Regions from separate parts of the Streptomyces sp. NPDC059477 genome, predicted to be linked through region 1. Evidence: riboswitches for the same ligand, from Rfam matches in the RefSeq annotation. Region 1 holds a riboswitch; each other region holds the start of a gene.
The links. A riboswitch is a leader RNA that binds a small molecule or an ion and turns the genes downstream of it on or off. The one in region 1 is predicted to bind thiamine pyrophosphate.

Region 1 (6,826 bases):
GGTGTCGGTGTGCTCGGGTGCGAGGGGCGTGACCGAGACCCCACGGTCCGCGGAGATCCGGTAGTAGACGCCGCGCACCTCACCCCCCGCCTCCAGCCAGCCCAGCACGGCCCCGTCCGCGCCCTCGACCCGCATCTTCTCGGTCACCGTCAGGGCCGTGGTGTGCAGCCCGGGGCGCGACCGCAGAAAGTCCCCCGTCCGCTCCAGAAACTCATCGATACCGCTCGCAAGCCGCCAGCTCATCCGAATGTCGCCCTCTCCAGCCAGTAGTCCAGCACGTCCCGCTCCCCCACGACCTCCACCGCACCGCCCTCCAGCGGCGCCCGCCGGTAGAACGCGAGCATCACCTCCGTCAGCGGCCCCCGCAGCGCCACGCTCGCCTTCTCGTGCCCCCGCCGCCAGACCACCCCGCCGGGCGCCAGTTCGATCACCCACTCGGCGTTCGGGGCCGCCGTGTCGGTGGCGTGCAGATGGATGCTCCGGCCGTCGCCGCCGCGCAGCTCACGCGCCGCGTCATGCGGATCGTTGCGCTGCACGAACGTCACGATCTCCAGCCACTCGTCGATCGCGTCGGCCGCGACCTCCCCCGCCACCTCGTACGGCACCCCCGCCGCCAGCGCCGCGTCCGCCCGGTGCACGGTGATCTCATGGGTCATCCGCCGCGCCCAGAACGCGGCCGTGTGCACCCCCGCCCACCCCCACACCACCGCGTCGGGCCCCGCCTCGCGCAGGGTCCGTACGACGGACTCCCCGCCCCGCGCGAACCACTCCCCCAGCGTCGCCGCGTCCCCCCGCGCCGCGGGCCCGGCAGCGTCGGGCACCCGCTCCGCGGGCACCTCCGCGCTCGCCCGGGTCCGCACGGTCACCTCGACCCAGCGCAGCGCCTCGCCCATGTGCCGGGTCAGTTCCTCCAGCGTCCAGTCGGGGCACGTCGGCACGGTGGCGGCCAGCTCCGTACCGGGCGCGGTCACCAGGTCCGTGAACTGCCGTACCTGAAGGGCGATCTCGTCGCAGTAGCGGTCGTACGCGAGCAGTGTCATGCCCCGCACCCTATGACCAGCGCCTTCGCCCCGGCACCACGATTTACGGCCCGCCGCCGCAGCCCACCGCCACGGCTACGCCCAACCCCGCGAAGCCAGCCGCACGGCCACCCCCACACCCCCTACGGTCAGCCCCCCGCCCCCAGCACCACCACCTCCGCCGCGTCGAACTCCACCTCCACCACCGCCCCCACCTCGGGCGCGTCCCGCAGCGCGCACGCCGCCTCCAGATCCGGCGCGCTCCCCTCCGGCCGCAGCCGTACGGCGACATGCGTGCCCTTGAAGGTCCGCGCCGCCACGCGACACGGCAGCCCCTCCCCGGCGCCGACCAGCCGCACCCCGCCCGGCCGCACCAGCACCTCCACCGCCCCCTGGGCCGCCCCCGCGGGCACCGGCAGTTTCCCCCAGGCGGTGTCCGCGACCTGCCCGCTCACCGTCGCCGGGACCACATTGTCGAAGCCGAGGAACCGCGCGACGAAGGCGTCGGCGGGCCGCTGCCACACCTCAAGCGGCGTCCCGGTCTGGGCGATCCGTCCGTCCCGCATCACCACCACCCGGTCGGCCAGCGCGAACGCCTCGCCCTGGTCGTGCGTCACGGCCAGCACGGTCGTCCCGAGCCGCCCGAACAGCTCGCGCAACTCCACCACCAGCCGCTCCCGCAGTGACCGGTCCAGTTGCCCGAGGGGCTCGTCCAGCATCAGCAGCCGGGGGCTCGGCGCCAGCGCCCGCGCCAGCGCGACCCGCTGCTGTTCGCCGCCGGACAGCTCGGCCACCGCCCGGCCCGCGGCCCCCGGCAGCCCGACCAGGTCCAGCAGCTCCGCCACCCGGGCCCGCTGTTCGTCCCGCGACGCCCCCCGCATCCGGGGCCCGAACGCCACATTGCCGCCCACGTCCCGCTGCGGGAACAGCTGATGGTCCTGGAACATCAGCCCGATCTCCCGCCGGTGCGCGGGCACCCGCGCCTGGTCCCGCCCGTCCAGCAGCACCCGGCCGCCGTCCAGCGCCTGCAACCCGGCGACCGCGCGCAGCAGCGTCGACTTCCCGCTCCCGCTCGGCCCGAGCACACACACGGTCTCGTGCTCCTCGACGGCGAGGCCGACCGTATCGAGCACGGCCCGGCCCCCGAGCCGTACCGTCGCGTCCTCAAGGGACAGCAGCATCGCTAGAACTCCCCGGTCCGGTCCGTGCGCAGCCGCTCCAGCACCAGCAGCGACACCGCGCACACCACCATCAGAATCGTCGAAAGGGCCATCGCCTGGCCGTAGTTCAGCTCCCCGGGCCGCCCGATCAGCTTGGCGACCGCCACCGGCAGCGTCGGATCGTCCGGCCGCGCGATGAACACCGTCGCCCCGAACTCCCCCAGCGACACCGCGAACGCGAACCCCGCCGCGACCAGCGCCGCCCGCCGCACCAGCGGCAGATCGACCTCCCGCCACACCCGCCACGGCGACGCCCCGAGCACCGCCGCCGCCTCCCGGAGCCGCCCGTCCACCGCCCGCAGCACCGGCAGCATGGTCCGTACGACGAAGGGGACCCCCACCAGTGCCTGGGCGAGCGGCACCAGGATCCAGGTCGCGCGCAGATCCAGCGGCGGCTCGTCCAGCGCGATCAGGAACCCGAAGCCCACGGTCACCGCGGACACCCCGAGCGGCAGCATCAACAGCGCGTCGAACCCCCGTACGAGGCGCCCCGCGTCCCGCCGCGCCAGCGCCGCCGCCGCGAGGGAGCCGACCAGCAGGGCGATGGCGGTGGCGACGAGCGCGTACGTCAGCGAGTTCCCGATCGCCTCGATCGGCGGGACGAGGAACACCTGGGACTCGGACGAGGTCAGCGCCCGGTAGTAGGAGAACCCGGCCCCTTCCAGCGACCGCCGCACCAGCACGCCCAGCGGCAGCACCAGCAGGACGGCGATGGAGAGCAGGACACCGGCCAGCAGCGCCCACTGCCCCGCCCCGCGCGGGCGCCGGGCCGTCAGGGACGCGTCCACCAGCCGCAGCGCGCTCTCCCGCCGCCGTACGGTCCACGCGTGCACGGCGAGGATCGCGCCCACGGCGAGGAACTGGACGACCGTCAGGACGGCCGCCGTGGACAGGTCGAAGATCTCCGAGGTCTGCCGGTAGATCTCCACCTCCAGGGTGGCGAAGGTCGGCCCGCCGAGGATCTGCACCACCCCGAAGGAGGTGAAGGTGAACAGGAAGACCATCAGCGCGGCGGCGGCCACGGCGGGCCCGAGCGCCGGAAGGGTGACCCGCCGCCACGCGGCGAACGGCGAGGCGCCGAGCATCCGCGCGGCCTCCTCCTGCCGGGGGTCCAGTTGCCCCCACAACCCGCCCACGGTCCGTACGACGACCGCGTAGTTGAAGAAGAGATGCGCGAGCAGGATCGCCCACACGGTGGTGTCCAGCCGTACGCCCCACCACTCGTCCAGCAGCCCGCCGCGCCCGAGCAGCGCCAGGAACGCCGTGCCGACCACGACGGTCGGCAGCACGAACGGCACGGTCACCACCGCCCGCAGCGCCTGCTTGCCGGGGAAGTCGAAGCGCGCGAAGACATACGCGCCGGGCAGCGCGATCAGCAGGGTCAGCGCGGTCGAGGCCAGCGCCTGCCAGGTGGTGAACCACAGCACATGCCGGATGTCCGGCTGCCCCAGCACCTCCCACAGCCGCCCCACCCGCCAGACCCCGTCGGCCTTGAGCCCCCGCAGGAGGATCGCGGCGACGGGGTAGGCGAAGAAGACGCCGAAGAACGCGACGGGCACCACCAGCAGCCCGCCCCGCACCAGACCCCTGCTCCGGCTCTGGCTGCGGTTGCGGCTCCGGGGGGTTACTTCAGTACGAGCGAGGTCCACGACTTGACCCACTCGTCACGGTGGTCGGCGATCTTCGCCGGGTCCAGGGTCTGCGGGTCCTTGACCTGGGGCCCGTACCGGGCGAACACCTCGGGCACCTGGGCGCCCTCGACCACCGGGTAGACGAACATGTTCAGCGGCATGTCCTGCTGGAACTCCTTGCTGAGCATGAAGTCCAGCAGCGCCTTGCCGCCCTCCGGATTCCCGGCGTTGCTCAGCAGCCCCGCGTACTCGACCTGCCGGAAGCAGGTCCCGTCGGCGACCCCGGTGGGCGCGTCCGCGGGCTGCGGATCGGCGTAGACGACCTCCACGGGCGGCGAGGAGGCGTACGACACGACCAGCGGCCGGTCCCCCTTGGCCTCCTTGCCCCCGGCCGAGCCGGAGAACTCCTCGTTGTACGCCTGCTCCCAGCTGTCGACGACCTTGACGCCGTTGTCGCTCAGCTTCTTCCAGTAGTCCTGCCAGCCGTCGTCCCCGTAGGCGGCGGCCGTGCCGAGCAGAAAGCCGAGGCCGGGCGAGGAGGTGGAGGCGTTCTCGGTGACCAGCAGGTCCTTGTAGGCGGGCTTGATCAGATCCTCGAACGTCTTCGGCGGCGCCAGCTTCTTCTCGCTGAAGTACGCCTTGTCGTAGTTGACGCAGATGTCCCCGCTGTCGATAGGCGTGACCCGGTGCTCGGCCTCGTCGGCCCGGTAGGCGGCCTGGACGGTGTCGGCGCCCTTGGCCTCGTACGACTGGAACAGCCCGTTGTCCAGGGCCCGGGAGAGCAGGGTGTTGTCGACGCCGAAGAAGACATCGCCCTGCGGGTTGTCCTTGGTGAGGATCGCCTTGTTGACGGCCGTGCCGGCGTCGCCGTCCTCCAGGACCTTGACCGTGTACCCGGACCGCTGCTCGAAGTCGGCGAGGACTTCCTTGGACACGGCCCATGAGTTGTGGCTGACGAGTGTGACCGTCCTGGAGTCCCCGCCGTCGCTTCCGCTGTCGGACGACGAGCCGCACGCGGACAGCGTGATCAGCCCGAACCCGACGAGCACGGCGGTTATCTGCTTGGTGTTGCCCACTGAATGTCCTCCTGGGTGACCAGGAAGAGACGCGGCCCTGCCCGGGACCTTCCACGGCTCCCGGGCAGGGCGCAACAGCATGAGTGACGACCGATCTCCCTACCCAGAATGACCTGGGCGAGGTTCAGAGGGTCTGCGGCCCACCGATATGCATCGGCTGCCGCACTCTCAGCGCTGTGGCGCTCCCCTGCCGGATATGAAGATGTGTATGAAGATATGTACGAGTATGAACTTATGTACGGGTGTACGGCGTCAGACTACCGCTCGGTGGCCGCGAGCTGACCGCACGCCCCGTCGATCTCCTGACCACGGGTGTCCCGGACGGTCACCGGCACCCCATGGGCGGCGATGGCCTCCACGAACGCCTTCTCGTCCTCGGGCCGGGACGCGGTCCACTTGGAGCCCGGTGTCGGATTCAGCGGGATCAGGTTCACATGCACGGGCCGCCCCTTGAGCAGCCGCCCGAGCCGGTCGCCACGCCACGCCTGGTCGTTGATGTCCCGGATCAGCGCGTACTCGATGGACAGCCGCCGCCCGGACCGCTCCGCGTAGGCGAACCCGGCGTCCAGCACCTCCCGCACCTTCCACCGCGTGTTCACCGGCACCAGCGTGTCCCGCAGCTCGTCATCGGGCGCGTGCAGCGAGATGGCGAGCCGGCACTTGAAGCCCTCGTCGGAGAACCGGTGGATGGCGGGCACCAGCCCGACCGTCGACACGGTGATCCCGCGCTGCGAGAGCCCCACCCCGTCGGGCGCCGGATCGGTCAGCGCGCGGATGGCCCCGACGACCCGCTTGTAGTTGGCGAGCGGCTCGCCCATCCCCATGAAGACGATGTTGGACAGCCGGGCGGGCCCTCCGGGCACCTCCCCGTCCCTGAGCGCCCGCATGCCGTCCACGATCTGGTGCACGATCTCGGCGGTGGACAGGTTCCGGTCGAGCCCCGCCTGCCCGGTCGCGCAGAACGGGCAGTTCATCCCGCACCCGGCCTGCGAGCTGATGCACATGGTCACCCGGTCCGGGTACCGCATCAGCACCGACTCCACGAGCGTCCCGTCGAACAGCCGCCACAGCGTCTTGCGGGTCGTCCCCTGGTCCGTCGACAGATGACGCACGACGGTCATCAGCTCCGGCAGCAGCGCGTCCCGCAGCCGCTCCCGGGCGCCGGCCGGGATGTCCGTCCACTCGGCGGGGTCGTGCGCGTACCGCGCGAAGTAGTGCTGCGAGAGCTGCTTGGCACGGAACGGCTTCTCCCCGATTCCGGCCACCGCCTCCTTGCGCTCGGCGGGCGAGAGATCGGCGAGATGCCGCGGCGGCTTCTTGGCTCCGCGCGGCGCGACAAAGGTGAGTTCTCCGGGATTAGGCATGGCCGTACCAGTGTCGCAGACTCACGGACCCCCTCCGCCGGCCCTGTGGATAACTCCACCGGGCAGACGTCTTCGCAGGTCAGGGCCGCCCTTGGGCGATCTCGTCGCGCAGCTCGGCCAGCTCGCGCTCGAATTCCCGGTACAGGTCCGTCGTCCGGTGCTCGGCGGTCGGCCGCACCCGGCCCTCGTCCAGCGCCGCCAGCCGGTCACCGAGGGCGGCGAGCGCGGCCTCGCGGCCGTACCAGCCGGGGGCGCCCCGGCTCGCCTCCAGTTCCCCGCCCGCGGCGCGGAGACCGGCATGGACGCGTTCACGCACCGGGATCAGGTCGGCGCGTACCTGCTCCAGCCGCCGGCGCAGCTGCTCCACGCCCTCGACGGCACCGATCGCCGCCTCGCCGGTCCCGGCCATGCCCTCGACGTACTCGACCAGCTCTTCGAGCAGCGGCAGGAGCACGGTCGTGTCTCTCTGGTCCACGGCGACGACCTGCGTCCGTACCGCCGTGTACCGCGCGGAGA
Region 2 (6,826 bases), on a different contig from region 1:
GCCAGCGCGGCGTCCAGGAACTCCGGCAGATCGCCCTGCCGCTTGCGCGCGTCCGTGCACAGATACAGCCGGGCGTCGGCGAGCCGCTCGTGTGCGCTGTCGGCCATGAAGGGTCCCCCGGGAAGTCGATGGGCGGCGCCCGCACCGGGCGGGCGCCGTTCGTACTCGTGGCGTACGGGCCGTCGGCCGGCGGCCACTGTGGGCCGCATCGGCGGTCACGGACCGTGACCTGCACGGTCCGTGCGCCCGCGCGGCCGTGGCCGCACGGGACCGCGGCCCGTACGCCGGACATATGGTCAGCTCGGCGTGCTCGTCCGGATCAGACGGCGAGCGCCTGGGCGCGCCGCTTCACCTCCGTACCACGATTCTCGCTCAGTGCCTGGGCGGGGGTGCCGGGCAGGGTCGGGTCGGGGGTGAACAGCCACTCCAGCATCTCTTCGACCGTGAAGCCGTCGTCCCGCAGCAGTGTCAAGGTGCCGGACAGGCCCTTGACCACCTTGTCCCCGTCGAGGAAAGCGGCGGGGACGTGCAGCGCGCGGTTCTCACCACGGCGTACGGCGATCAGCTGGCCGTCCTTGACCAGCTGCCGCACGCGGGTCACCTCGACGCCGAACTGTTCGGCGATGTCGGGGAGGGTCAGCCAGCCAGGGACGAGAGCATCGATCTTTGCGTCAATCTCGGTCACGTCACCAAGACTGCCATCTGGGACTGACAGCCGGTAGCCGAGGCGCGTCCGCCCGTCGGCCCAAAGGTCGCTCCGGCGTCGCCCGGACGCCACCGTCAGGCCACCGACGGGCGTCCCTCGCGCGACACACGGACCGGCGCGCGCCACCCATTTCAACCCAATTCAACCCATTCCGGCCTGAACTGACCCGCCTCAGCCCGCCTCAGCCCGCCAGCGTCGCCGATTTCAGCGGCTGCGTCGGGTCGGGCAGCAGTTGTGGGTCCATCACCGTCCCCGCCTCGATCAGCCGCCGTCCCTGGGCCAGATCCCTCGGGCGGCCCACCGCCAGCAGGGCGACCAGCCGGCCCTCGCGCAGCCAGCAGACGGACCACGCCGGGCCCGCCGGGTCGCCGCGCCACACGGTGCTGTCGGCGGCGGCGTGATGCCCGGCGTACTGCACGAAGCGGCCGAACTGCTCGGACCAGAAGTACGGCACCGGGTCGTAGACGGCGTCGGACCGCTCGCCGTCGACGATGTTCGCGGCGACCATGCGCGGCCCCTGGAGGGCGTTGTCCCAGTGGTGGATCAGCAGCCGCTCGCCGTAGCGCGCGGACGGGAAGGAAGCGCAGTCGCCGACCGCGTAGACGTCGGGCGCGGACGCGCGCAGCCGGTCGTCGGCGACGACCTCGCCCTGGGCGCCCCGGGCGATCCCGGAGCCGGTCAGCCAGGCCGTGGCGGGGCGGGCGCCGATGCCGACGACGACCGCCCCGGCGGGTACGCGCGTGCCGTCGTCCAGGAGGACCGCGCCGGGCTCGACGCGCTCCACGCGCGCGTGCGTGCGCAGGACGGCGCCGCTGTCGGCGTACCAGCCGGTCATCGGCGCGGCCACCTCGGCGGGCAGCGCCCCGGCGAGCGGCCGGTCGGCGGCCTCCACGACGGTGACCGCGCAGCCCGCCTCGCGCGCGGCGGTGGCGAACTCGGCGCCGATCCAGCCCGCGCCGACCACCACGATGTCGTGCTGGCGGGCGAGCACCGGCCGCAGCCGGGCGGCGTCGTCCAGGGTGCGCAGCAGATGCACCCCGGGCACGCCCTCCGCGCCGGGCAGCCGGATCGGTTCGGCGCCGGTGGCCAGCACCAGGACGTCGTACGGGACGGGCCCGGCCTCGGTGTCCAGTTCGTGCTCGGCGGGGCGGACGCCGGTGGCCTCGCGGCCGAGGTGCAGCTCGATGCCGAGGGACTCGAAGTCGACCTCGAAGGCGGAGTCCTCGGCCTTGCCGAGGAGCACGGCCTTGGACAGCGGGGGACGGTCGTAGGGCTGGTGGGGTTCCGCGCCGATCAGCGTCACGGTGCCGGTGAATCCCTGCTCGCGCAGGGCCACCGCGGTCTGCACCCCGGCCATCCCGGCGCCCACCACGACCACGTGCCGCGGCCCCGGCGCCGCCGTCTGCTCTCTGTCCACGCTCACCCGATCACCTTACGCACCTGACAATGCGTCAGTCAGCCGGTCCGCCCGCGTGACGTCCCGCACACCCTTCACTCTCCCCACGCCCTCCATCTGCCCCACACCGTTCACCTACCCCGCGTGCGGCACTTCCTCGACCACGCTCGTCCCGCTCCCCGGCTGCGACTCCCACTCCCACGTCTCCAGCAGGCGCACCCGCCCGTCCGGCAGCAGGGTCACCACCGACACGCAGTGCCCGCCGGACGTCGTCCCGTCGGCCTTGAGCTGGACGTACCGGAAGTCCAGCCGGTCGCCCGCGCGCGTGCCGGTCAGAAACCCGCGGACGACATCGCCGCCCGTGTACGCGGCCCAGATCTCGCCGTCCTTCTCGTGGTACGTGAACCGGGTCCGGGTACCCACCTGACCTGGGGCCTGATCGGTGACGGGGGCGAGGACCAGACCGTCCAGCGACCGGGGCATCGGGGCGGGCTCCCTTACAGAGGCGTGGATCCAAGGGCTAGGCTGCCCAACGTAAAGCACTCGCGGGAGCCCGGACGCACCGGGCTGAGAGGGAGGCTGGCGGCCTCCGACCGTACGAACCTGATCCGGGTCATGCCGGCGAAGGGAGGGGCTGAACGCCCGTGTCGTCCGTCACGCACACAGCTGTCACCCACTCATCTGCCACGCGCACACCTCCGGGCCATGCCGACGTTCTCGTCGTCGGGGGCGGTGTCATCGGGCTGGTCACGGCCTGGCGGGCCGCACAGCGCGGGCTCGCCGTGGCCGTGGTCGACCCCGCGCCCGGCGGCGGGGCCGTCCAGGTGGCGGCCGGGATGCTCGCCGCCGTCACCGAGCTGCACCATGGCGAGCAGACCCTGCTCGGCCTCAATCTGGCCTCGGCCCGCCGCTATCCGGAGTTCGCGGCCGAGCTGACCGATCTCACCGGCCAGGACCTCGGCTACCGCCGCTGCGGCACGCTGGCCGTCGCCCTGGACACCGACGACCGCGCGCATCTGCGGGAACTGCACGCCCTGCAACAGCGGTCCGGCCTGGACTCGGAGTGGCTGTCCGGGCGGGACTGCCGCCGCCTTGAGCCGATGCTGGCCCCCGGGGTGCGCGGCGGGCTGCGGGTCGACGGGGACCATCAGATCGACCCGAGGCGGCTCGCGGCGGCCCTTGTGACGGCCTGCGAGCGCTCCGGGGTGGTCTTCCACCGCACCTGGGCCGAACGGCTGGCAGTGGCCCGGGACCGCGTCACGGGCCTGGTCACGCGCGACGGGACCGAGCGGGCCGCCGGGCAGGTGGTGCTGGCCGCCGGGAGCCTCAGCGGGCGGCTGGCGGGCGTCCCGGACGCCGTACGGCCTCCCGTGCGGCCGGTGAAGGGGCAGGTGCTGCGGCTGACCGTGCCCCCGCGGTACGCGCCCTTCCTGAGCCGGACCGTCCGCGCGGTGGTGCGCGGCAGCCACGTCTACCTGGTGCCGCGCGAGAACGGCGAACTCGTCGTCGGCGCGACCAGCGAGGAACTGGGCTGGGACACGACGGTGACCGCGGGCGGCGTGTACGAGCTGCTGCGCGACGCCCATGAGCTGATCCCCGGCATCACGGAGCTGCCGCTGACCGAGACCCGCGCGGGACTGCGGCCCGGCTCCCCCGACAACGCGCCGCTGCTCGGCCCGACCGGCCTGCCCGGCCTGCTGCTGGCGACCGGGCACTACCGCAACGGCGTGCTGCTCACCCCGGTCACCGGCGACGCGCTGGCGCACGCCCTGGTGACCGGGGAACTCCCCGAGGAAGCCCGTCCGTTCACCCCCCGGCGGTTCACCGCCGGCGCACTCACGGAGCAGCCCGTATGAGCCTGTCTGTCACGATCTCCGTCAACGGCGAGCCCCGCGAGGTGGCTCATGGCACGGCGCTGGACGCGCTGGTGCGCGCCCTCACCCCGGCACCCTCGGGGGTCGCCGCCGCTCTCAACGAAACCGTCGTCCCGCGCGGGCAGTGGCCCCGGACCACCCTGTCCGAGGGCGACCGCGTGGAAGTCCTCACCGCCGTCCAAGGAGGCTGACCCATGGCCGACGACCCGTTCGTCCTCGCTGGTACGTCCTTCACCTCCCGGCTGATCATGGGCACGGGCGGGGCGCCCAGCCTCGATGTGTTGGAACGCGCGCTGGTGGCGTCCGGTACGGAGCTGACGACCGTCGCGATGCGGCGGATCGACCCGGGTGTGCACGGCTCGGTGCTGTCGGTGCTGGAGAAGCTCGGCATCCGGGTGCTGCCCAACACGGCCGGCTGCTTCACGGCGGGCGAGGCCGTGCTCACCGCCCGCCTCGCGCGTGAGGCGCTCGGCACGGATCTGATCAAGCTGGAGGTCATCGCCGACGAGCGCACCCTGCTGCCGGACCCGATCGAGCTGCTGGAGGCCGCCGAGACCCTGGTGGACGACGGCTTCACGGTGCTGCCGTACACCAACGACGACCCGGTACTGGCGCGCAAGCTCCAGGACGCGGGCTGCGCGGCGATCATGCCGCTGGGCTCGCCGATCGGCTCCGGCCTCGGCATCCGCAACCCGCACAACTTCGAGCTGATCGTCGCGCACGCGCGCGTGCCGGTGATCCTGGACGCGGGCGCCGGTACGGCCTCGGACGCGGCCCTCGCGATGGAGCTGGGCTGCGCGGGCGTGATGCTCGCCTCGGCCGTGACCCGCGCGCAGGAGCCGGTGCTGATGGCCGACGCCATGCGGCACGCGGTGGAGGCGGGCCGGCTCGCCCACCGCGCGGGCCGCATCCCGAAACGCCACTTCGCCCAGGCGTCCTCACCGACGGCCGGCCGGGCGGACCTGGACCCGGAACGGCCGGCGTTCTGAGCGCCGCCGCCCCGCGCGCCGCCCGCTCCGCGCCCGCGCCGTCACGGTCACAGCTCTGCTGCAAGCCGTCACCCGATCGGCGCAACCGGCGGCGCTGTCGGTGCCGGCTCGTACACTCACCTGCGTGGACACGACCCTTCGGGACCCTCTGATCGGGCAGTTGCTCGACGGCAGGTACCGCGTCGACGCGCGGATCGCGGTGGGCGGGATGGCCACGGTCTACCGGGCCGTGGACACCCGCCTCGACCGGGTGCTCGCGCTGAAGGTGATGCACCCGACCCTGGCCGCCGACGCCTCGTTCGTCGACCGGTTCATCCGTGAGGCCAAGTCGGTCGCCCGGCTCGCGCACCCCAATGTGGTGCAGGTCTTCGACCAGGGCGCGGACAGGTCGTACGTCTATCTCGCCATGGAGTACGTCGCCGGGTGCACCCTGCGGGACGTGCTGCGCGAGCGCGGGGCGCTCCAGCCGCGGGCCGCAGTGGACATCCTGGAGCCGGTGCTGGCCGCGCTGGGCGCCGCCCACCGCGCGGGTTTCGTGCACCGCGACATGAAGCCGGAGAACGTCCTGATCGGGGACGACGGCCGGGTGAAGGTCGCGGACTTCGGCCTGGTGCGGTCCGTGGACGCGGCGACCGGCACCACGGGCGCGGTGCTCGGCACGGTGTCGTATCTCGCGCCCGAGCAGATCGAGCACGGCACGGCCGACGCGCGCGTGGACGTGTACGCGTGCGGGGTGATGTTCTTCGAGATGCTCACCGGGGGCAAGCCGCACGCCGGGGAGACCCCGGCGCAGGTGCTCTACAAGGCTCTCCACGAGAGTGTTCCGCCGCCCTCGGCCCGGGTGCCGGGGCTGGCGTACGAGCTGGACGAGCTGACCGCCGCCGCCACCGCGCGCAACCCCGGTGTCCGGCCGCACGACGCGGTGGCGCTGCTCGCGCGCGCCCGCGACGCGCGGGGCGCGCTGACCGACGCCCAACTGGACGCGGTGCCGCCGCAGGCGCGGGCCGAGCGGCACGACAACGCCGAGGACCGGACGAGTGTCATCCCGCGCGCGCTGACCGTGCGTCCGCTGCCGGTCGACGGGGACGAGCGGGAGGAGTTCCACCGGACCAGCCGACTGGCCGCCGCGCCGCCCGGCCCGCCGCGCCGCCGTACCGTCCGCCGACGGCGGCTGACGCTGACCCTGGTCACGGCCGTCCTGCTGGTCTTCGGGGTCGGCGCGGGCGTCTGGTACATCAACTCGGGCCAGTTCACGCAGGTCCCGGCGGTGCTGGGGCAGACCGAGGCGGAGTCCCGCGACCGGCTGGCGGACGCCGGGCTGGACGTGGGCGAGGTCCGGCACGCCTACAGCGACACGGTCGAGCGGGGCGCGGTGATCAGCACCGACCCCGGGCCGGGCAGCCGCATCCGGCAGAACGACTCGGTCACGCTGACCGTGTCCGACGGCCCGGAGACCGTGCGCGTGCCCGATGTGCAGGGCATGCTGCTGGCGGACGCGCAGGCCCTGCTGAAGGACGAGGGGCTGGAGCCGGGCATGGTCACCCGGGAGTTCGACGACGAGATCGCCAAGGGCTCGGTCATCGACAGCGATCCGCGCGGCGGCACCGAGCGCCGCGCGGGCTCGGCGATCGCCCTGCTCGTCAGCAAGGGCCGCCCCATCGACGTCCCGGACGTCACCGGCGAGGACATCGACGCGGCCCGGGAGCGGCTCCAGGAGGCCGGGCTGACGGTGCAGATCGCCATGGACCGGATCAACTCCGAGATCGACGCGGGCCAGGTGGCCCGCCAGTCACCGGCCGAGGGCACCCGGCTCGCCGAGGGCGACAAGGTGACCCTGACCCTGTCCAAGGGTCCCCGGATG
Region 3 (6,826 bases), on a different contig from region 1:
CGCCTGGCTGCTCAATGGCGGCCAGAAGTCCGACATGGACCGCCTCCAGGACCATCACCTCCAGTGGATGGCCCGCCTGGACGCGGTCGAAGAGGTCGACAGCCATCTGCTCGTCCACTCCGACACCACCGCCTACCTCGACTACGGCCGGTCCATCGAAGAAGTCAATGACACCGTCCGCGAGACCCTCACCCGCAACGATCCGGACGAAGTCTGGGACCTCTTCCGCAAGTTCACCAAGCGCTTCTCCTTCCGCGACGAGGGCGGCGCCGACGCCGTGCGCTCACTCCTCGATACGTACGGCGGCACCCGGATCGTTCACGGTCACAGCCCGATTCCGTATCTGCTCGGCGAGGTCGGCTCCGAGGAGGGCGAGGACAGTGCCGGGCCGACGGTCGAGGGGCCGCATCTGTACGCCGGCGGGCTCGCCATCGCCATGGACGGCGGAGTGACCATGGCCGGGAAGCTGCTGGTGCAGCAACTTCCCCTGGATGTCTGACCCCTGCCCGATGCATACCTGAGCGATTCCGGGGCAGGCGACCCCTCCCCTGCCCTCGCTTCAGGCCCCACCGGAACCGCGAACCAGGGCGCAGAACACCAGGCAATTTCGGTAAACCCCCTGTCACCGTGTGCCGTCACCGCTCTACCATCGGCTTATCCGTAGCAGGCTCCCCTCCGTTTCTGCCCGACGGCTCGTCCGCATGCGAGCCCCAAGCCCTACGGAGCATCGGGGGATGCACATGAACAGCGTTCCGCAGCACCTGCTGAGCGAGGACCGCCAAGAGTACGAGCGGATCCTCGATGAGGCGCTGCGCTCCGCACCACACCGTCCGGAGCTGGCCGCGGTCGGCCAGCGGCTCAACCCGGAACAACTGCGCACCATGGCACTCAACGCCACGTCTCTGATCACGGCCGCCGCGGCAACCGAGTACCAGCACTATGTGAAGGTCCGTGAGGAACTGCGCCACCCGGCGCCCACCCCGTCGTCCGTCCGCGGCTCCGGCTCCACCGAGTCGGGTCCGGGCTCGGTGGGGCTCGCCGCCACCATGGGAGAGGTCGCCGAACCGGCCGGCGCGGGTGCCGTCGCCGTCGTCGCGGTCCTGGCTCCCGTCCTCGCCGGCACGGCCGCGGCGATATTTCTGCTGGTCGGCTACCTCCTGAGGATGGTCGCGCCCGATCTGACGTTCGGCGAGACCCTGCTCACCACGGGCTGGGTGTTCGGTGCCATCACCGCCGTGGCGATCCTGGTCGCCGCCGTCGGACTGCTGATCACCGCACTGCGCAACCGGCCGTCCCGGGAGAGCGGCGCCTACGGCGAACCGAACGGGGAGGTGGCACTGGCCAGGGAAGCCTGGCGCGAAGCGCTCCTGGAGCGCGGCGTCATGCCGTTCCTGCGCGACGCGCTCGCCGGCCCCGGCCCGGCCGCCCTGTACGGTACGACGCCGTCCGCGCCGACCGGCCGCATGCCGCACCTGGGCTACGACCGCCCCGGCTTCACCAGCCCCGGCGACGGGTCCTCGGGCTCACGCCCGAGTTTCAGCAGCCCGGACTACACCAGCCCGGACTTCGGGGGGCCGGACCACAAGCCGGAGTAGTCCGCCTTCTGTGTCCACAAGCGCTCCCGCACGGACGCCGAAGGACCGGAACCGAGCCGGGTATGCCTGCCGAAGAGGCGGGACACCCGACCGGTGACGGTCCCTACGGGTCCGTGCCGGGGGCGTCTGCGTGAGTGGCCCATGCCCAACCTCCGGCCGACGGGAACCCACCCCCCTGCCTCACGGGGAACCCGACCCCCGGCTCACAGGTACCCACCCCTCCGGCCTTCGGGAACCCCGCCCCGGGGCTCACATGATCCCGGCGCGCCCCGCTGCCGTGATCCAGCTCGGGAACTCCGACAGCAGCCGGTCGTACAGCTCCGCGTCGGCCACCGTGCTGATGTCGTCCACAGCGAAGAACCCGACATTGTCGACCCGGCGGCCGGTCAGGGTGTCGAACCGCTCCAGCACCCCGTAGTTCGACTTCCCCAGCCCCACGAACTGCCAGAAGACCGGCTCCTCCACCGCCTCCCTCAGCTCTTTCTCGATCTGCGCGTTGCGATAGACACCCCCGTCGGAGAAGAACAGCACCAGCGTGGGTGCCGCGGCCGGATTCTCCCTGACATAGCTTCTTATCTGGGCGATCACCTTCTGTTCCTCGTTCTGGATGCCTATGGCGCGCATGTCCACCTGCCCCGGCTGAAGCCCTCGCTGCGGCTTCTTGCGCCCGAAGAGGCTCAACTGACCGACCCGCACATGCAGTCGCAGCCACTCGGGCAGCTCCCCCAGCCGCAGATCGGGCAGCCGCGCGGCGTTCGACGCGAACGTCCATGCCTGCATCTCCCCGTCGTCGTCCAACTGCGCCGCCACGGCCGCCATCCGCTCGACCACATCGGCGACCACCCCGCGCGAGTACAGGTACGACATCGACCCGGAGGCATCGAGCACGAGGATCACCCGTGCGACGACCCCCTCGGCGCCATGCTTGCGCAGACTGACCGCCACCTGCTCCTTGCGCAGGGACAGCCGCTTGCGCATGTCCACGGGCAGCTTCTCCTCACCCTTGGTGAGGCGGGGCCCACCCGGACTCGGCGTGACCGGCGCCGCCGGGGGAGGCGACGTCGCGGGAGTCGCCGGAGGCGGGACCACCGGGGTTGCCGGAGGCGCGCTCACCGGAGCCGCCGAAGGCGGATTCACAGGCGCCGCCGGCACGTCCGCGGCGGCCGACTGCTCCTCCTCATCGACTCTGATCCCGAAGTCCGTCGCCAGCCCGGCGAGACCGGAGTCGTACCCCTGCCCCACCGCACGGAACTTCCATCGCCCCTGCCGCCGGTACAGCTCACCGCCGATGAACGCGGTCTCGGTCGTCGCCGCCATCTCGAACCGGGCCAGCTCCGCCGACGTCCCGGCGTCCAGCAGCCGCAGGGTCAGCCCCGGCACCTGCCCGAAGGTCCCGCCGTCGGCCGAGGCGCACAGCACGACCCGCTCGACCCCCGGCTCCAGCTCGCCGAGGCGTACCCCGACCGTGTCCGTCATGCCCGGCTCCGCCTGCCGCTTCCCGAGGTGGGTCACGGCGCCGGAGGCGTGCTGCGGCTGGTTGTAGAAGACGAAGTCGACGTCGTCCCGCACCCTCCCCGCCGCGGTGAGCAGCAGCGCGGACGCGTCCACATCCGGCACACCGGGCCCCCCGGACCAGCACAGCTCGACCCGCACCTCGGCGGAGTCGACCGGAAGGTTGGCACCCTTGCTCAGCGAACTCGATGTCATTCCCCCAGTCTGCCGACGCCCCGAAGCCCTGACGCCCCCTCGCCCGTATCTCTCCCACAACTCTCCCGCCGCTTCCGCGGGGAACCGGACGACGGGTAGCCGTCCGAGGTGCCCACGGTCACCGGTCCGTGGGCACCGTGTCACGGAAGGTCAGTCGGCGAGGGGCAGGTACACCCGGTTGCCGGCCGCCGCGAATTCCTGGGACTTCTGGGCCATGCCCTCCTCGATCTCCGCTTTGGTGCCGCCGTGTTCGCGGCGGATGTCCTGTGAGATCTTCATGCTGCAGAACTTCGGGCCGCACATGGAGCAGAAGTGGGCCGTCTTGGCGGGTTCTGCCGGCAGGGTCTCGTCGTGGAACTCACGGGCCGTGTCCGGGTCGAGGGCCAGATTGAACTGGTCCTCCCAGCGGAATTCGAAGCGGGCGTCGGACAGCGCGTCGTCCCAGTCCTGTGCTCCGGGGTGCCCCTTGGCGAGGTCGGCTGCGTGGGCGGCGATCTTGTAGGTGATGACGCCGGTCTTGACGTCGTCACGGTTGGGCAGGCCCAGGTGTTCCTTGGGCGTGACATAGCAGAGCATGGCCGTGCCCCACCAGGCGATCATCGCGGCACCGATACCGGAGGTGATGTGGTCGTACGCCGGCGCGACGTCCGTCGTCAGCGGGCCGAGCGTATAGAACGGAGCTTCATCACAGATCTCCTGCTGAAGGTCGATGTTCTCCTTGATCTTGTGCATCGGGACGTGTCCCGGGCCTTCGATCATCGTCTGTACATCAAAACGCTTCGCGATCCGGTTGAGTTCCCCGAGCGTGCCCAACTCCGCGAACTGCGCTTCGTCGTTGGCGTCCGCGATCGAGCCCGGCCGTAGACCGTCACCCAGCGAGTAGGTGATGTCGTAGGCGGCGAGGATCTCGCAGAGTTCCTCGAAGTTCTCGTACAGGAACGATTCTTTGTGGTGGGCCAGGCACCAGGCCGCCATGATCGAGCCGCCGCGCGAGACGATGCCGGTCTTGCGGTTGGCGGTGAGCGGCACGTACGGCAGCCGCACGCCCGCGTGGACGGTCATGTAGTCCACGCCCTGCTCGGCCTGCTCGATGACGGTGTCCTTGTAGATCTCCCAGGTCAGTTCCTCGGCCCGGCCGTCGACCTTCTCCAGGGCCTGGTAGAGGGGGACCGTGCCGATGGGGACGGGGGAGTTGCGCAGCACCCATTCACGGGTGGTGTGGATGTTGCGGCCGGTGGAAAGGTCCATGACCGTGTCGGCGCCCCAGCGGGTCGCCCAGGTCATCTTCTCGACCTCCTCCTCGATGGAGGAGGTGACCGCGGAGTTGCCGATGTTGGCGTTGACCTTCACCAGGAACCGTTTACCGATGATCATCGGCTCGATCTCCGGGTGGTTGATGTTGGCGGGCAGCACGGCCCGTCCCGCCGCGATCTCCTCGCGTACGACCTCGGGCGAGACGTTCTCCCGGATCGCCACGAACTCCATCTCGGGTGTGATCTCGCCCCGGCGGGCATAGGCGAGCTGGGTGACCGCGCCTGAGTCGCGGCTGCGACGTGGCTGGCGGGGGCGGCCGGGGAAGACCGCGTCGAGGTTGCGCAGCCCACCACGCGGCGAGGTGTGCTTGAGGCCGTCGTCCTCGGGACGGACGGGACGGCCCGCGTACTCCTCGGTGTCTCCGCGCGCGATGATCCAGTTCTCCCGCAGCGGAGCGAGCCCCCTGCGGACGTCGGTCTCGGCGAGCGGATCGGTGTACGGGCCCGATGTGTCGTACACGGTGACCGACTGCCCGTTGGTGAGGTGCACCTGGCGGACCGGCACGCGCAGATCGGGGCGCGAGCCCTCGACGTACGCCTTGTGCCAGCCGATGGACTTCCCGGTCTCCCCTTCGCCGGAGACCCCGTTGGTGCCGGGGTTCCCGTGTGTGGATTTCTCCGCGTCGCTGGAGGTCTGCGGGGAGGCAGGCGTGCGTGTGTCCTTGATGGTCATGAGACCTACTCCCTACGCCGGCATTACCCGGTAACAGGTTCGGCGGTCGACGCAGCGATTTCCGTCCGCCGACGTTCCATCGGATCCATCACCTGTGGTGGCTGATGTTCCACGTGAAACATCGCGAAGACGAAGGTCAGCGCCCTCTCAGCCCGGTGCTCCGAGCTCCCGCGTGTACAAAGGTGCCTCCACGCTAGCGTCAATTCGGGCGCGGTGAACAGAGGGCCCCTGCCGTTCTTGCGATGATCGGTCGGTGACCACACCGCAGGATCCCCCTTTCGCCCCGCCCGACCCGCCCCGCGGACCGGGCGGCCCTTCCGGCGCCGGCTCTGGTCCCGGCGTCGGCTCTGGTCCCGGCGTCGGCTCTGGTCCCGGCGTCGGCTCTGCTGCCGGTCCCGGCTCCGGTACCGGGGCCGACCCCCACGCGGGGCCGGACTATGAGACCGGTTCCGTGCGTCGCCTCGGGGCGCGTTCTGGGCCGGGGAGTGCGGCTGGCGAGCGGCCGGGGGGGATGTCTGGCGGGCAGGTGCCTCGTCCCGGGGGGCAGGCTCTGTCCAGCCGGCAAGGGCGTGGCTCGGGTGGTTCTCCTCACGTGCAGGATCCCGGTGCGCTTCCGGGGCAGGGCATCGGGTCGGGACCGATGCACGGCTCGTACGGTCCGAACACGGGGGCCGGGCAAGGGACGGGGCACAGCCAGGGTGGTCACGGCCACGGACACGGCCATGGACCCGGTGGTGAGTACGGCCGGGACTACGGGGTCGGCCCCGGCCCTCAGGGAAACGAGCCGGGCAATCGTCCCGACGCCGGCCACGGACCGCCGGGCCAGGGACACGGCGACGGGCCGGGCGACGAACACGGGCACGGGCACGGACCCGGTGGAGGAGGGCACGGGGGCGGGCACGGTCACAGCCACAGTCACGGCCCCGCCGCCCCCGTCTCCGTCCATCTGCGGAAGATCATCGCGGCCATCCTCGTACCGTTCGGCGTGGCCGTGCTGGTCGGGCTGGCCGTGCTGTGGCCCGGTGGCGCGCCGGCGCACGAGCGGACCGGTGTCGGGTTCGACCGGCAGACCCAGGAGGCCACGGTCACCCAGGTCGAGCAGGTGGACTGCGCCTCGGTGAACGCCTCCGGCGGCACACCGACCGGCGACACCTCCACCGCCGAGGGCTCCTCTGCCGTGCAGCAGGCGAACGGCACCTGCAAGCGGGCGACGATCCGGGTCGACACCGGCACGGACAAGGGCCGTACGTTCACGGAGATCGTGCAGCCCGATCAGACCCGTCAGCTGGAGCAGGACCAGAAGGTCATCGTCGCGTACGAGCCCTCCGCCCCCGCTGATCTCCAGTACTCGGTGGCGGACGTCAACCGGCAGGTCCCGATGGCGCTGCTCGCCGGGATCTTCGCGCTCGCCGTGGTGGTCGTCGGACGGCTGCGCGGTCTGATGGCGCTGGTGGCGCTGGCGATGAGTTTCCTGATCCTCAACTTCTTCATCCTGCCCGCCATCCTTCAGGGCTCGAACCCGCTGGTCGTGGCCGTGG

Region 2: another riboswitch for thiamine pyrophosphate. It lies ahead of thiO (glycine oxidase ThiO); the one in region 1 lies ahead of ACFXAZ_RS29055 (thiamine ABC transporter substrate binding subunit).
Region 3: another riboswitch for thiamine pyrophosphate. It lies ahead of thiC (phosphomethylpyrimidine synthase ThiC); the one in region 1 lies ahead of ACFXAZ_RS29055 (thiamine ABC transporter substrate binding subunit).

Annotation. Positions count from the first base shown of each region.
Region 1 is NZ_JBHYUG010000074.1:4,315-11,140, reverse strand. It holds gene ACFXAZ_RS29075 (GNAT family N-acetyltransferase) at 1-243, opposite strand, end outside; gene ACFXAZ_RS29070 (maleylpyruvate isomerase family mycothiol-dependent enzyme) at 240-1,040, opposite strand; gene ACFXAZ_RS29065 (ABC transporter ATP-binding protein) at 1,169-2,200, opposite strand; gene ACFXAZ_RS29060 (ABC transporter permease) at 2,203-3,804, opposite strand; gene ACFXAZ_RS29055 (thiamine ABC transporter substrate binding subunit) at 3,864-4,946, opposite strand; TPP riboswitch at 5,025-5,145, opposite strand; gene rlmN (23S rRNA (adenine(2503)-C(2))-methyltransferase RlmN) at 5,204-6,310, opposite strand; gene ACFXAZ_RS29045 (hypothetical protein) at 6,390-6,826, opposite strand, start outside.
Region 2 is NZ_JBHYUG010000077.1:8,249-15,074, forward strand. It holds gene thiE (thiamine phosphate synthase) at 1-107, opposite strand, end outside; gene ACFXAZ_RS29545 (Rv2175c family DNA-binding protein) at 320-685, opposite strand; gene ACFXAZ_RS29550 (NAD(P)/FAD-dependent oxidoreductase) at 888-2,063, opposite strand; gene ACFXAZ_RS29555 (hypothetical protein) at 2,238-2,585, opposite strand; TPP riboswitch at 2,638-2,749, shown strand; gene thiO (glycine oxidase ThiO) at 2,747-3,958, shown strand; gene thiS (sulfur carrier protein ThiS) at 3,955-4,167, shown strand; gene ACFXAZ_RS29570 (thiazole synthase) at 4,171-4,965, shown strand; gene pknB (Stk1 family PASTA domain-containing Ser/Thr kinase) at 5,090-6,826, shown strand, end outside.
Region 3 is NZ_JBHYUG010000018.1:70,993-77,818, reverse strand. It holds gene ACFXAZ_RS12570 (metallophosphoesterase family protein) at 1-499, shown strand, start outside; gene ACFXAZ_RS12565 (hypothetical protein) at 735-1,595, shown strand; gene ACFXAZ_RS12560 (VWA domain-containing protein) at 1,845-3,302, opposite strand; gene thiC (phosphomethylpyrimidine synthase ThiC) at 3,453-5,288, opposite strand; TPP riboswitch at 5,281-5,470, opposite strand; gene ACFXAZ_RS12550 (YibE/F family protein) at 5,929-6,826, shown strand, end outside.